One region of the Pseudocitrobacter faecalis genome, then DNA from elsewhere that is predicted to be linked to it. Evidence: riboswitches for the same ligand, from Rfam matches in the RefSeq annotation. Region 1 holds a riboswitch; the other holds the start of a gene.

Region 1 (8,277 bases):
CAGCGTGCACGATCTGAGCCGTGGTCTGATTGTCGATTCCGGGAACGACGCCTGCGTCGCGCTGGCGGATTACATCGCCGGGGGCCAGCCACAGTTCGTCGCCATGATGAATCACTATGTCGAAACGCTGAAGCTTCGCGATACCCATTTTGAAACGGTTCACGGGCTGGACGCGCCGGGGCAGCACAGTTCCGCTTACGATCTCGCCGTGTTATCGCGCGCGATCATTCACGGTGAGCCTGAGTTTTATCATATGTACAGCGAAAAAAGCCTGACGTGGAACGGCATCACGCAGCAGAACCGTAACGGTCTGTTGTGGGATAAAACCCTGAACGTTGATGGCCTGAAAACCGGGCATACATCCGGGGCGGGCTTTAACCTGATCGCCTCTGCGGTTGACGGCAAACGTCGCCTGATTGCGGTGGTGATGGGCGCAGACAGCCCGAAGGGGCGTGAAGATCAGGCGCGCACGTTGCTGCACTGGGGACAGCAGAATTTCGACACCGTACAGGTGCTGCAAAACGGCAAAAAAGTGGGTACCGAACGCATCTGGTACGGCGATAAAGAGACGATTGATCTTGGTACCGATCAGGATTTCTGGTTGGCATTGCCGAAAAAAGAGATCCCCAACATTAAAGCGAAATACGTACTGGACGGCAAAGAGCTGGAAGCGCCTATCGCCGCGCATCAGCGGGTAGGGGAAATTCAGCTTTACGATCGCGATAAGATTGTTGCCCACTGGCCGCTGGTCACCCTGGAAAGCGTCAATAAGGGCGGGATGTTCTCGCGCCTGAGCGACTATTTCCATCACAAAGCGTAACGCTGATACGCCGTTATTCCCTGGCGACAATGTGAAGCAGTGCACATACTATCCGGTATAGCACTGCTATATTTTTACTGTATCTATATACAGTAAAATCCAGATCAGGGGGAACTATGCATTACACTATCGAACACGTCCATGCCCGTACCGTTGCCGGTTTCCATATGGTGGGGCCGTGGGAGGAGACCGTTAAGCAAGGTTTTGAGCAACTGATGATGTGGGTAGACGGCCAGTCGATTCCGGCGAAGGAGTGGGTGGCAGTCTATTTTGATAATCCCGATGAAGTGCCGCCTGAAAAGTTGCGCTGCAGTACCGTTGTGACGGTGGCTGATGATTTCACATTGCCCCCCAACAGTGAGGGCGTCATCCTCACCCATCTTGAGGGCGGCGAGTATGCGGTTGCCAGCGCGCGGGTTCTTGAGCATGACTTTGCCACGCCGTGGCTACAATTCTTTGATGAATTGCTCAAAGACAACGCGTATCACATTGATAGCAAACCCTGTTTCGAACTCTATCTCAACGATGGCAATAAGGACGGCTACTGGGACATTCAGATGTACGTCGCGGTGGCGCGTAAAGCGGTCTGAAAAACGAGTGAAAGATTTTTTGCGCCTCATGATGCGAGCCGGGCAAAAGCAGGTACAATTGCGCTCTTTTGTTCTGCCGGAGAACCGGTGTGCGTCCTGATAAATCACTCAGTCCTTTTGAAATTCGGCTATACCGCAATTACCGCGCAGTGCACGGCATCCGTATAGCCCTGGCATTTGTGCTGGCCTTTCTGATTGTACGTATCTTCGACATTCCGGAAGGATCGTGGCCGCTGATTACTCTTGTGGTTATCATGGGGCCCATCTCGTTCTGGGGAAACGTGGTGCCGCGCGCCTTCCAGCGTATTGGCGGCACTATCCTCGGCTCGGCGCTGGGCCTGATTGCGCTTAAACTTGAACTCATTTCTTTACCGCTGATGCTGATGTGGTGTGCCGGGGCAATGTTCCTGTGTGGCTGGCTGACGCTCGGTAAACGTCCCTATCAGGCGTTGCTGATTGGCATTACCCTGGGTGTGGTGGTGGGCGCCCCCCCGGGCGACCTGCATACTGCGTTGTGGCGAAGCGGCGACGTTATTTTCGGTTCGCTGCTGGCGATGCTTTTCACCGGCGTTTGGCCGCAGCGGGCGTTTATCCACTGGCGCATCCAGATGGCGACCTTTGTGACCCAATTTAATCGCCTCTATCAGGCCGGCTTTTCACCCAATCTGGTGGAGCGGCCGCATCTGGAAAAACACCTGCAAACGGTGCTTAACGATGTGGTGAAAATCCGTGGGCTGATTACGCCCGCCAGCAAAGAAACGCATATCCAGAAATCGGTATTCGAAGGCATCCAGACCGTGAGCCGCAACCTGGTGTGTATGCTTGAGCTGCAAATCAACGCGCACTGGGCGTCTCGCGAAAGCCATTTTTTAATGCTCAACGCCCATACGCTGCGCGAAACGCAGCAGATGACCCAGCAAACGTTGTTAACCATCGCCCATGCCCTGTATGAGGGTAATCCTCAGCCGGTAAAAGCGAACACCGAAAAACTCAACGAGATCGTCGATGAACTACGCCAGTTGCTGACGGAGCATAAAAGCACTCATTTGGTGGAAACGCCCATTCATGGCTACGTTTGGCTAAGCATGGAGCTGGCGCGTCAGCTTGAGCTATTATCCCTGCTTATCTGCCGCGCGCTGCGTAAATAAGCGACGAATGCAACACCTTTGACCCTGGGTTGTTTCGATTCAGCAGCGTTTAGGGTTATGATGAGGGACAGGTAAAAACCATTGTCATTAGCTTCAGCTATACGTATTGTTAATTCTATCGCTGTAGCATTTACGAATCCGAGTCTCAAATATCAGGGGTGTAAAAATGGAAACAACTAAGCCTTCATTTCAGGATGTACTGGAGTTTGTTCGTCTGTTCCGCCGTAAAAACAAACTGCAGCGTGAAATTCAGGACGTTGAGAAAAAGATCCGTGACAACCAGAAGCGTGTCCTGCTGCTGGACAACCTTAGCGACTACATCAAACCGGGCATGAGCGTTGAAGCGATTCAGGGCATCATCGCCAGCATGAAGAGCGATTACGAAGATCGCGTTGATGATTACATCATCAAAAATGCCGAAATTTCTAAAGAACGCCGCGACATCTCTAAAAAGCTGAAAGCGATGGGCGAACAGAAGGTTGCTGAGCCAAAAGCTGAGTAATTTGTCATCAGGCGGCCTCCGGGCCGCCTGAATACTATCTGACGCCGCCTTCCACCATGGGCAGCACATATTTTTGCGGCCACAGAACATTACCATCGTCCCTTTCCAGTTCCGCCATCACGGCTTCAACATCGTGTTTCGTCCTGTCGAGCATTAACCCCATCACGCTCCCGCTGTGTGCGATGCTCACGCCATACAATGCAAAACGCTCCACAATATCCAGTACGCGCTGAAAACCCGGTTTCGGCAGAATTTGCTGGCTGGCGATAGCGCTGAGCGTCGCGGCTTCTCCGAGTAGTCTGGCACAGCCTGTTTCACACGCCTGACGAGCTTTTTGCCAGGCTTGCGCTAACTGTGGCGCGCCGGCAAGGAGGGCCGCTTGTCTGTCGAGACGATGATAGTCTGCGGTTTGCAGCGTGAGTGGGCTTTCCAGTACCAGAATATCAAGCTCTGGTTGCTCTGAACCGACCGTTAGCGCATGGCCCTGATTATGATCGAACAGCGTCATCTGGCGAAAAGGCGTGCTATCGGTGGGCTCAAGGTTAACGCAAAGCTGTGCCAGCGCCTGTTCAGTCAATGTTTTATCAAAATAGCGTGCGGTGGCGACGGCAGTGGCGGCGATATCGGCAGTACTGCTGGCCATTCCTTTGGCAACCGGTATGGGGGAGTGCAGATTAATGCGCAACTGCTGGCTCCACTCCACCGGGAATTCCCACAGTGCCAGCAACTGATTGACCATTGCGCGCGTCAGCGGACGTTCATCGTCAGCCGGTTTACCGGCTCTTACTTCTACGGTGCTGTAAAGCCCAACCGGGCAGGAAATCAATTTCTCACTGCCCAGGATCCAGCCCTGAATCAGTTCCCCGCAGGATGCAGGGCATTGTGCAACGGCCACGCTGTCACCTAATTTGCCTTATTTTCCAGGTCGATATTATAAATTGAATAAATCATTGCGGCGCAATAGATTGTTTTAGCGCAAAAAGGCAACGGAGTATGAGCGCTACACTGACTCCGACATTAAGCCGACAGGTCAGACACGTTATGTGTCAGGGAAGAGGGTGTAAATCCCTCGCAGCCCCCGCTGCTGTAATGCTGACGAACCCGTAAACACCACTGATCGCAAGATTGGGAAGGACGGGGGAGGACGACGCTAAGCCAGAAGACCTGCCTGTCGGTACATATCAACAACTTCGGTGGGAAGTGGGTTGCTCAGAAGCGTGCGGTCGCAAGACCGGGAACACGCGCATCTCGACGTACCCCTACCACCCTGAGCAGGATCAGGGCATGGCGGCAAAGCATCACGCATTTATTCTGGCAGGCACCGGCAGCGGCTGTGGTAAAACCACGGTAACGCTTGGCTTGTTGAATGTGCTGAAACAGCGCGGCTGGCGGGTGCAGCCGTGGAAAGTGGGGCCTGATTATCTCGATACCGGCTGGCATACGGCAATTTCCGGCGTGGCGTCGCGTAATCTCGACAGTTTCATGATCCCTGCCCCCGCGCTGAACGCCTTGTTTAACCAACACATGCAGCATGCCGATATCGCGGTGATTGAAGGCGTGATGGGGCTGTACGATGGTCTCGGTATCGACCCCAATCAATGCAGCACCGCTGCGATGGCAAAACAGCTCGGTTGCCCGGTCATTTTGCTGGTGGACGGCAAAGCGGTCTCAACCTCGATTGCTGCAACCGTACTGGGTTTTCAGCACTTCGAACCCTCTGTGAATATCGCAGGCGTGATGGTCAATCGCGTCAACAGCGACAGCCATTTCCAGCTTCTCAAATCCGCCATCGAGCGCTACTGCGCAGTGCCAGTCATTGGTTATGTGCCCACCGTGGCGGGTATCGCCTTGCCGGAGCGGCATCTCGGTCTGGTCACGGCGCGTGAATCGGTTGTTGAACAGCAACCGTGGCAAGATTTTGCCGATACGTTGGGGCGCACGCTCGATATTGAAAAACTGCTGACGTTGAGCGAGATGAAAACCCTGCCGCAGGGCGAATGGCCGCCGATGCCCTCAGTGGACGAAGATGAGCGCCTGACGCTCGCGCTGGCGGATGATGAAGCCTTTAACTTCTACTACCCGGACAACATTGCGCTGCTTGAACGTGCAGGCGTCGATATTGTCCGTTTTAGCCCGCTCCACGATGACGTACTGCCAGAATGCCAGATGATTTGGCTCGGCGGCGGGTATCCGGAGCTGCACGCGAAGGCGCTGGCGGCCAATCAGCCAATGCTCAATCAGTTGCGCCAGGCCCATGCACGCGGGGTGGCAATCTACGCCGAATGCGGCGGCCTGATGTATCTGGGCACTTCGCTGGAAGATGCGCAGGGCGATACTCATCTGATGGCGAATATCATTCCCGGTCACAGCAAAATGGGCAAACGGCTGACGCGCTTTGGCTACTGTGAAGCGCAGGCGCAGGAAAACACCCTGCTGGCGGCAGCGGGAGAATGGCTTCGCGGGCACGAATTTCACTACTCCGATTTCACGCCGGAAATGCCGGCAGTGCTGGATTGCCGCAAAATACGCGACGGGAACGTCCTGCAAACCTGGTCTGGCGGCTGGCAGGTGGGTAACACCTTCGCCAGCTATCTGCATATTCATTTCGCCCAGCGCCCGATGATGCTCACGCATTGGTTGAATGCCGCAAGGAGCGTCCAATGACTCTGCTTGCCTGGTGCATCGCCTGGATCCTCGACCTGCTTATCGGTGATCCGCAAAGTTGGCCTCACCCGGTGCGCTGGATGGGCGCGCTCATTAACCGCGTACAAAAAACAGTGCGCCGCTATTGTCACAGTGACCGCGCGTTGCGGATTGGCGGCGGTGTGATGTGGCTGGTGGTGGTCGGCCTGAGCTGGGCTGTCGCCTGGGGCGCGCTGGCGCTGGCTTACGCGTTACATCCGTGGCTAGGCTGGACGGTGGAGGTTTGGATGATCTTCACGGTACTGGCCGGGCGCTGCCTGGCGAATGCAGCCCGCGACGTTGAACAGCCGCTGCGCGCGGGTGATTTAGCGCAAAGCCGGATAAAACTGTCGTGGATTGTGGGGCGGGATACCTCGCAGCTTCAACCTGCGCAAATCAACCGTGCGGTGGTTGAAACCGTCGCCGAAAACAGCGTTGACGGGATCATCGCGCCGCTCTTCTTCCTGCTGCTTGGCGGTGCGCCGCTGGCGATGGCTTATAAAGCGGTGAATACGCTGGATTCCATGGTCGGCTACAAACATGAAAAATACCGCGCGATTGGCATGGTGAGCGCCCGGCTGGACGACGTCGCCAACTTTATTCCCGCGCGCCTGAGCTGGTTGCTGCTCAGCGCCGCCGCTCTTCTTTGCCGCGCCAACGCCGCTGCCGCGTTACGCATTGGCTGGCGCGATCGCCATAACCACAGCAGCCCCAACTGCGCATGGTCTGAAGCGACCGTCGCCGGGGCGCTGGGTATCCGCCTGGGCGGCCCGAATGACTATTTTGGCGAGCGTGTTGAGAAGCCGTGGATCGGTGACGAGCAACGCGACATCGCCGTAGATGATATTTCCCGAACGATTCGACTGATGTGGGTAGCTTCCACGCTGGCGCTGGTGCTGTTTATGGCAGCCCGGTGGCTGGTGATGGGCGCGGCCTGAGGAGTAGCACATGGATTACATTCGCCAGCCGCAGGCCATTGAGGCGAAAAGCTTTGACATTATCGGCGAGATTATTCGCGAAACGCGGCCCGATTATCAGTTTGCCAGCCCGCTCCATGAAGCCATCGTCAAACGGGTAATCCACACCACCGCTGATTTTGAGTGGCTGGATATCCTGTGGTTTTCCCCGGATGCGCTGGCGCGTCTGACGGCGGCCCTGAGTCGCCCTTGCACGCTCTACACCGACACTACCATGGCGCTATCGGGGATTAACAAGCCGCTACTGGCAAGCTTTGGCGGCGAATGTCGCTGCTACATCAGCGACCCGCGCGTGGTGCGCGAAGCCAACGCGCAGGGCATGACCCGCTCGATGGCTGCCGTGGATATCGCTGTGCGCGAAGAGGGGGAGAAAGTCTTTGTCTTCGGCAATGCGCCGACCGCGCTGTTCCGCCTGCTGGAGCTGAACGTGCCGGTGAGCGGCGTGGTGGGCGTGCCGGTTGGGTTTGTCGGTGCCGCGGAATCCAAAGACGCGCTGACTCATAGTGCGCTGCCCGCCATTGCCGCGCTGGGGCGTAAGGGCGGCAGCAACGTGGCGGCGGCGATAGTGAACGCCATTCTCTACCACCTGCGGGATGCACAATGAGCGACGCCGCGTTTGACGCTCCGGTCTGGCACAACGGTAAACCGCTGCGCAAAGGGTACACCACCGGTTCCTGCGCCACCGCCGCCGCGAAAGTGGCGGCGCTGATGGTGCTGCGCCAGCACATTATTCATCAGGTCTCGATCGTGACGCCCTCTGGCGTGACGCTCAATCTGAACGTTGAAGTGCCGCAAATTGAAGGGCAACAGGCGGTGGCGGCGATCCGTAAAGACGGCGGTGATGATGTCGATGCCACTCACGGCATGCTGATTTTTGCCCGCGTGACGCTCAACGACAGCGGCGAAATCGTCTTACGCGGCGGGGAGGGCGTGGGCACCGTAACCCGCAAAGGTGTGGGCCTGCCGCTCGGCAGCGCGGCGATTAACCGTACGCCGCGTCAGACCATCGAAGCTGCCGTTCGCGAGGCGATTGGCCCGGCACGCGGCGCAGATGTCGAGATTTTTGCGCCGGAAGGCGAAGCGCGGGCGCAGAAAACCTACAACGCCCGGCTCGGCATTCTGGGCGGCATCTCGATTCTCGGCACGACCGGTATCGTCACGCCAATGTCGGAAGAAAGCTGGAAACGCTCGCTGTCGCTGGAGCTGGAAATCAAGCGCGCCGCGGGCCTCACCCACGTGGTACTGGTGCCGGGCAATCATGGCGAACGTTTTGTCCGCGAACAACTTGGCATTGATAGCGACGTGGTGGTCACCATGAGCAACTTTGTCGGCTATATGCTGGATGAAGCCGTGCGCCTGGGGTTCCGGCACATTGTGTTGATTGGTCACCCCGGCAAACTGATCAAAATTGCCGCCGGGATTTTCCATACCCACAGCCATATTGCCGATGCGCGGATGGAAACGCTGGTGGCGCATCTGGCGCTGCTTGGCGCGCCGCTGGAACTGCTGACGCAGGTGAGCGATTGCGATACCACCGAGGCGGCGATGGAGCACATTG
Region 2 (8,277 bases), 3.0 Mb from region 1:
TAACGCTGTAAGACGGGTAAAAGTCGTACAGTTTCGTCGGTCAGTGCCATACAAAACGCTTTATTCTCTTCCGTCGATTTCGCATCTGGCGCTTCATGCTCCAGCAGCCAGGCCGTGCGACGCGCAATCGCCGCGCCGGAATCGATCATCCGCGTGCCTTCCGGGAGCACCTGCAGCAGTTCATCACGCAGCAGCGGGAAATGCGTACAACCGAGCACAACCGTATCCGGCGGCTCCTGCATCCGCAGCCACGGGCGCAGAATACGACGCAGCTCATCCAGTGAAACCGGATCGCCATGCAGTTTCGCTTCCGCCAGCTCCACCAGCTCTGCCGAACCCAGCATTTCGATTTTGCATTCATTGGCAAAACGAGCGATGAGTTCATGCGTATAAGAACGCTTCACCGTGCCACGCGTTGCCAGCAAGCCGACAATACGGTTCGCCGATAAACGCGCCGCCGGCTTAATGGCCGGCACCACACCGACCACCGGGAAGGCAAACTTCTCACGCAGGGCCGGCAATGAAACGGTGCTTGCAGTGTTGCAGGCGATAATCGCCAGGGAGAGCGGATAACGTTGCTGAACGGCGGTCACAATCTCAACCACGCGCTCAACAATGAACGCTTCGCTTTTTTCCCCATAAGGAAAGGCAACGTTATCGAAGGTGTAGATGTAATGAAGGTCCGGCAAAAGTTGACGGACCTCATCATAGACCGACAACCCACCGACACCGGAGTCAAACACCAGTACGGTAGGCCGTGGTTCAGAAGGTGTAGCTGCCAGACAAGGTGTATTCCCGTCCTGCAGTTTGGTAGCCATAAACTGTCTCGTAATCTTTATCGAACAGGTTGGCTATTTTACCACGAACTGTGAGCTGTGAGGTGACTGGATATGACGCGGAAACATCAACCGTGCTGTAGCTCGGTAAAACCTGCTGTTTCGGATTGTATTGCGACGTGTTGTTATCGTAGCGGCGACCGTAGTACTGCCACGACACATCCATAGCCACATCAAACATTGTCCAGTCAAGCTGATATTTCGCCTGACGCTTAGAGCGGCGCGCCAGCACTTCATCATTCTCGTCGTTACGCGGATCCATATATTGCAGCGTCACACGATGATTAACGATCCCCGTATCAAAACTACCGGTCCACTCCACACCCTTAATGGTCGCCGAGTTAATGTTAGCGTACTCTCCGTCATAGGTAACCGGATCGGAATAGTAGGTAATCAGATTAGAAATCTTGTAGTGATACGCTGACAAACGCCAGTCCAGCGGCCCGGTCAAACCTTCCAGCCCCGCTTCCCACTGTTTCGATTCTTCCGGTTTCAGGTCCGGATTCGAACTAATACCAAAGCGTGTCGAACCAAACTGCTGACCTAACGATGGCGCCAGGAAACCAGTACCGTACGATAACGTCACTTTATAGTTCTCGACGAACTGCCAGCCCGCCGCCGTTTGCCAGGTACCGTGCCAGCCAAACTGCTCATCGTGATCTTCACGGCCCGATGCTTCCAGCGTCACGTCACCAAACTGCTGCTGCCCGGTGAGATAAAGCCCGGTATTGTCGCGCTTATAGGTATCAGATATCGCCGTATCCGACGAAGTCAAACGCTGTTGCTGCCAGTCCACCCCGGCACTTACCGAGCCATGTCCGACAATCAGGTTGTTCCCCCACTGGAGGTTACGTTGGGTCATGCGGTCAAGCGCTGTGCCGTCTTTATAACGACCATAAATACTACTGTAGTTATAGTCCTTCACCTTCTGATAGCTGGCGATAAGCTCCGAAGAGTAGATTCCGGAATGGAATCGCAGGCCGGTATCCCAGGTCTGGTTATACAGTTGCTCTTCATCCGCACTGTATGCTGGTGAGTACGGTGGGCTTCCCAGGTCGTAATCCACATTATTGGTATAGCTGTGGCCACGGAAGAAGCCATCGAAGCTATCGTTGAATTTATGCTCCAGGCTTCCCCAGAAGGTTTTATTGCGGAAGCCATCGCGATCGTTATCGTGGTTCCAGGTCGAGCCCGGCTGCACATCAAATCCTTTGGTGGTTTCATAAGAGCCCGCCACCGTCGCTACCGTATCGCCAAAGCGCTGACGCAATGTGCCATCATATTGTTGGTAGCCTTTAGAGCCCATGCTGGCGGAAATTTTCGATTGTTCCTCGTCAGAGTGGGTAATGATGTTGATAACCCCCCCCATCGCACCGGAACCATAAATCGCCGAGCGCGGCCCACGGATGTACTCTACGCGCTGAACTAACGAAAGCGGAATCTGGTTAAGGTCGGGGTTATTAGAGATACCAGGGCGGGTCATCGGAATGCCATCGACCAGCACCAAAACCTGCCTGGTTTCAGTGCCGCGGATAAAGAGCGAAGAACTCTGCCCCATCCCGCCATATTGTGCGATATCGACGCCCGGCAGACGACGCATCACATCATTAAGATTTTTGGCCTGCCAGCGGTCGATGTCATCTCGGGTGACGACATCCATCGGCGCGAGAACGGTATTGACCGGCTGCTGGAAACGACTGGCTGTTACGACGAGCGTGTCTGTAGTGCTGTCCTGCGCCCAAACGGAAAAAGCCGAGACGGATAACGCCGTCATCAGCGAAGTTTTTTTAATCATTGTTAAAGCATCCACAATAGAATAAGGATGCCGCCGGTTTCATCAATAGCCCGCGATGATGAAAACCCAGTGCGACGTCACCCGGCAGGTCTTCGGGCTTGGGGGCGTTTACCGGATGAGGACTTCCCACCTTTTCAGGCAGTGTCTGCAAAATGCGTTCATCCCACCACTCCTTACCGCTGCGCGTCAGCCCCAGATTTTCACTGGATTCCCTTTTAACTCACAGGACCGGAACCCGGATGCTACATTTAGTTACATATAGATGTCCAGACTGCTATTACGATTTCGAAGAACATCAATCGCTGGACATCCCCTGAGCAGGCCCTACAATCCCCGCGTACTTTTATTATTCAGGATGCATCATGACCCCCGAACACCTTCCTACCGAGCAATACGAAGCGCAGCTGGCCGAGAAAGTGGTCCGTCTGCAAACGATGATGGCCCCGTTCAATGCGCCGGTTCCGGAGGTGTTTCGCTCGCCAGTCAGTCATTACCGCATGCGTGCGGAATTTCGTATCTGGCATGAGGGTGACGACCTGTACCACATCATTTTTGATCAGCAGACCAAAAGCCGCATCCGCGTGGATTCTTTCCCGGCGGCCAGTGAGCTCATCAATACGCTGATGACCGCCATGCTGGACGGCGTGCGTAATAACCACACGCTGCGCCACAAGCTGTTCCAGATTGATTACCTGTCTACGCAAAGCAATCAGGCGATCGTTTCTCTGCTGTACCATAAAAAGCTCGACGACGCGTGGCGTGCCGAGGCGCAAGCGCTGCGCGACGCCCTGCGCGCGCAGAACCTGAACGTCCATATCATCGGCCGCGCGACGAAAACGAAAATCGCGCTGGATCAAGACTATATCGACGAACGCCTGCCGGTAGCCGGGAAAGAGATGATCTACCGTCAGGTGGAAAACAGCTTTACCCAGCCGAACGCGGCAATGAACGTGCAAATGCTGGAGTGGGCGCTCAACGCCACGAAAAATTCTACGGGTGATTTGCTGGAGCTCTACTGCGGGAACGGTAACTTCTCGCTGGCGCTGGCGCGCAACTTTGACCGGGTGCTGGCCACCGAAATTGCCAAGCCGTCCGTCGCCGCCGCGCAATACAACATTGCGGCAAACCACATTGATAACGTGCAGATTATTCGCATGTCGGCGGAAGAGTTTACCCAGGCGATGAACGGCGTGCGGGAATTTAACCGTTTGCAGGGCATTGATTTAAAAAGTTATCAGTGTGAAACGATTTTCGTCGATCCGCCGCGCAGCGGGCTGGACAGCGAAACCGAGAAAATGGTGCAGGCGTATCCGCGTATTCTGTACATCTCCTGCAACCCGGAAACCCTCTGTCAGAACCTGGAAACGTTAGGCCAGACGCACAATGTAGAACGTCTGGCGCTGTTTGATCAGTTCCCGTATACGCACCATATGGAGTGCGGCGTTCTGCTAACGAAGAAATAATACCCTTGTCTTGCCGGAGGCGGCGTAAGCGCTTTATCCGGCAAACAACACATGTTATTCAGCAACCTCGTGTTTCCGATTTCGCATTTTCACGCCAATCCAGAAAACCAGAATCACCGACAGCACCGCTGGCAGGAAGTTAGAGCCGATATCCGGATATTCCGCGCGCACCACGGTGCTGTATAACAGCACGCCCAAAATAAAGCAGGCCGCAGCCAGGCCAGGCAACCCCACCGGCATCGTGCGATTCTGATACCGCTGATGCAGACAGTACACCGTCAGCACCAGCGCAATAATTGGGAATACAGAGAACGGCACAATGGAGCTAAACAGCGCCGCAAAAGTTCCGTTAATTGATAAGCCAGCGATCAGCGCCAGCAACAGCGTTCCTTTATCTTGTCCTGACTGTTTCATTGCTCGTCTTCCACCTTATTCGGAATGATGTGTCGTTTTTTCCTGTTCGCGACGATACCAGTAATACGCGCCTTTCGAGATCATGCGCAATTGCAGCACCAGTCGTTCTTCCAGCTGGCGGCGCTGTTCCGGCGTGACATCTAACGCTTCTGCGCCTGCGCTAAAGACAATCGTCACCATCGCTTCTGCCTGTGCCTCGGTAAAGGCGCGTGGCATATGGTTTTCGATTTCCAGATAGTCGGCAAGTTCCGCGATGAAGTGCTGAATTTCACGCGCGACCGCAGCACGAAACGCCGCAGACGTACCGGAACGTTCGCGCAAAAGCAGGCGAAAAGCGTTAGGGTTATTCCCAATGAACTCCATAAATGTCGACACGGAAGTACGGATCACGCTGCCGCCTTTGGCGATACGCTGACGCGCCTGACGCATCAACTGACGCAGCATCAGGCCGCTTTCGTCCACCATCGTCAGCCCCAATTCATCGACGTCACGAAAATGTCGGTAAAAAGAGGTTGGCGCAATGCCCGCTTCGCGAGCCACTTCACGCAGACTCAGGCTGGCAAAGCTTCGCTCAGCACTCAGTTGACTAAATGCTGCTTCCACCAGCGAACGCCTGGTTTTTTCTTTTTGTTGCGCTCTAACGCCCATCACGATGATTGAATCCTTCCAAATGCCTTGTTGGCACTATACCAGAGATTAAAACTAATCGACTTACACTGCTTTGTGAATGATTGTTTACGGGCGATTTATGCTCTTTTGCATGAAAAAAGCACAATGATAATTGGGTTATCACAGTGAAGATGTTATGATTCTGTTGCTTTTATGTATAAGAACAGGTAAGCCTTACCATGCCAAATTCCTACGATTATGATGCAATAGTAATTGGTTCCGGCCCCGGCGGCGAAGGCGCTGCGATGGGTCTGGTGAAACAGGGAGCGCGTGTCGCCGTTATTGAGCGTTATCATAATGTCGGCGGCGGATGTACCCACTGGGGCACCATCCCCTCAAAAGCACTTCGTCATGCCGTTAGCCGCATTATTGAATTCAACCAGAACCCCCTTTACAGCGACCACACCCGACTTCTCCGCTCCTCTTTCGCCGACATTCTGAACCATGCTGACAGCGTGATTAATCAGCAGACTCGCATGCGTCAGGGCTTTTATGAGCGTAATCACTGCGAAATTTTGCAGGGCAACGCGCATTTCGTTGACGAACATACGCTGGCGCTGGAGTGCCCGGACGGCTCGGTCGAAACGCTGACGGCGGAAAAATTCGTTATCGCCTGCGGCTCGCGCCCCTACCGCCCCGCCGACGTCGACTTCAGCCATCCGCGCATTTACGACAGCGACTCAATCCTCAGCCTGCATCACGAACCTCGCCACGTCATTATCTACGGCGCGGGGGTAATTGGCTGTGAGTATGCCTCCATTTTCCGTGGAATGGACGTCAAAGTTGATTTGATCAACACCCGTGACCGTCTGCTGGCGTTCCTCGACCAGGAGATGTCGGACTCGCTCTCTTATCATTTCTGGAACAGCGGTGTGGTCATTCGCCACAACGAAGAGTACGAGAAAATTGAAGGTCTGGACGACGGTGTCATCATGCACCTGAAATCCGGCAAGAAATTGAAAGCTGACTGCCTGCTGTATGCCAATGGACGCACCGGGAATACTGATTCGCTGGCGCTGGAGAACATCGGCCTGCAGTGTGACAGCCGCGGTCAGTTAAAAGTGAACAGCATGTACCAGACGGCCCTGCCGCACATTTACGCGGTGGGCGACGTGATTGGTTATCCGAGCCTGGCGTCTGCTGCTTACGATCAGGGTCGCATTGCCGCGCACGCGATGGTAAAAGGCGAAGCGACGGCGCACCTGGTTGAAGACATTCCAACCGGGATTTACACCATTCCGGAAATCAGTTCTGTGGGCAAAACCGAACAGCAACTGACGGCGATGAAAGTACCGTATGAAGTGGGTCGGGCACAGTTTAAACACCTGGCGCGCGCGCAGATAGTCGGCATGAACGTGGGAACGCTGAAAATTCTGTTCCACCGGGAGACGAAAGAGATTCTGGGTATTCACTGCTTTGGCGAACGCGCGGCGGAGATTATTCACATCGGCCAGGCAATCATGGAGCAAAAAGGCGGCGGTAACACTATCGAGTACTTTGTTAACACCACCTTTAACTACCCGACCATGGCCGAAGCCTATCGGGTAGCGGCGCTTAATGGTTTAAACCGCCTTTGGTAACGCTTTCTCGTCGAAGTGACCTTCCATCGTGCCACGAATAGCCTCTGCCAGTTGCTCATAGCGACTGCGCAGGGGTGATCCCGGACGATAAACAAGGCCCACGGTGCGGCGAGGTTCTGGCTTAATGCACGGCAGATAGATCACGCCATCACGGCGACGTTCCTGCGGCACAGCCAGTGCCGGTAACAGCGTAATACCGCTGCCTGCCGCCACCATATTACGCAGCGTTTCGAGGCTGGTTGCCCGGAAATGCGTATCTTCATCAGCGCCCGCTTCAAAACAGAACCCGAGCGCCTGGTCACGCAGACAGTGACCATCTTCCAGCATCAGCAGTTTTTCCCCCGCCAGATCGGACATCGGCACGCGATCGCGTTCGGCCCACGGGTGATCTTCATAGATCGCCAGCATCATTGGCTCATCAAACAGAGGCACTTCGATAAACGCCTCGCTCTCTTTCACCAGCGCCAGAATGGCGCAATCCAGCTTACCGCTGTCGAGCTGTGCCAGCAGTTGATGCGTTTGCGCTTCATGCAGGTACATTTCGAGTTTTGGGAAAGTCTGGTGAAGCATTGGGATAATGTGCGGCAGCAGGTACGGCCCAACCGTCGGAATCAAACCGATATGCAGCGGACCGGACATGGTCTCTCCCTGCTGGCTTGCCATTTCCTTGAGCACTTTGACCTCACGCAGCACCGTGCGCGCCTGATCCACCAGCAGCAAGCCTGCCTGGGTGAAAAGCACTTTACGGCTGGTGCGTTCCAGCAACATCACGCCCAGCTCATCTTCCAGCTTGCGGATCTGCCCACTCAGCGTTGGCTGACTGACATGGCACGAGTCTGCCGCCCGACGGAAATGCCGGTGTTCGGCTAACGCGACCAGGTATTCAAGATCACGAATATTCATTATTCATCCTCCATTGCCACGATAGTTCGCGGCGATAGATAGAATAGCAACGAACGATTATCCCTATCAAGCTTTCTGTTCAATAATGCAACACAGAAACGGAACGGTACCTCCTTAACCCTTGAAGTCACCGTGATGTTTCGCAGAGTTTCTCTCAAACTCGAAATAACTAAAGCCAACGTGAACGTTTGCGGACCCTCAGGTCCGCATTTTTTTTGGGCGTAACCCCTCACCCTAGCCCTCTCCCACAGGGAGAGGGAACCGATCGAGCAAAAGGTTACACGGACTAGCCCCTCTCCCGATGGGAGAGGGGCTGGGGTGAGGGAGGATTCTCGTTAAATCAAACGCTGTTTCGCATCGCTAATCGCCTGCGCCACCTGCTTCGGTGACACCCCGCCTTTCGCCGCACGTTTATCCAGGCACGATTGCAGGGACAAGATCGGATATACATCAACGCCGATCACGCTGCTGAATTTATGCAGATCCGCCAGCGCCAGCGCTTCCAGCGGTTTGCCCTGTTTAATCGCTTCGACCACCGCTTCACCGACGATATGGTGCGCTTCACGGAACGGCACGCCTTTAGCAACCAGATAATCCGCCAGTTCTGTCGCGTTGGC

Evidence for each region. A riboswitch is a leader RNA that binds a small molecule or an ion and turns the genes downstream of it on or off. The one in region 1 is predicted to bind cobalamin.
Region 2: it holds a riboswitch for cobalamin, as region 1 does, so the genes downstream of both, btuB (TonB-dependent vitamin B12 receptor BtuB) here and ACOXYR_RS06830 (cobyrinic acid a,c-diamide synthase CobB) in region 1, are expected to answer to the same signal.

The regions. Positions count from the first base shown of each region.
Region 1 is NZ_CBDDNJ010000002.1:1,324,230-1,332,506, forward strand. It holds gene dacD (serine-type D-Ala-D-Ala carboxypeptidase DacD) at 1-820, shown strand, start outside; gene sbmC (DNA gyrase inhibitor SbmC) at 937-1,410, shown strand; gene ACOXYR_RS06815 (FUSC family protein) at 1,500-2,558, shown strand; gene ACOXYR_RS06820 (DUF496 family protein) at 2,725-3,060, shown strand; gene ACOXYR_RS06825 (GHMP family kinase ATP-binding protein) at 3,095-3,955, opposite strand; cobalamin riboswitch at 4,071-4,246, shown strand; gene ACOXYR_RS06830 (cobyrinic acid a,c-diamide synthase CobB) at 4,345-5,724, shown strand; gene cbiB (adenosylcobinamide-phosphate synthase CbiB) at 5,721-6,680, shown strand; gene ACOXYR_RS06840 (cobalt-precorrin-8 methylmutase) at 6,691-7,323, shown strand; gene cbiD (cobalt-precorrin-5B (C(1))-methyltransferase CbiD) at 7,320-8,277, shown strand, end outside.
Region 2 is NZ_CBDDNJ010000002.1:4,329,736-4,338,012, forward strand. It holds gene murI (glutamate racemase) at 1-818, opposite strand, end outside; gene btuB (TonB-dependent vitamin B12 receptor BtuB) at 763-2,631, opposite strand; cobalamin riboswitch at 2,698-2,879, opposite strand; gene trmA (tRNA (uridine(54)-C5)-methyltransferase TrmA) at 2,994-4,094, shown strand; gene ACOXYR_RS20990 (YijD family membrane protein) at 4,149-4,508, opposite strand; gene fabR (HTH-type transcriptional repressor FabR) at 4,524-5,159, opposite strand; gene sthA (Si-specific NAD(P)(+) transhydrogenase) at 5,357-6,757, shown strand; gene oxyR (DNA-binding transcriptional regulator OxyR) at 6,740-7,660, opposite strand; gene argH (argininosuccinate lyase) at 7,996-8,277, opposite strand, start outside.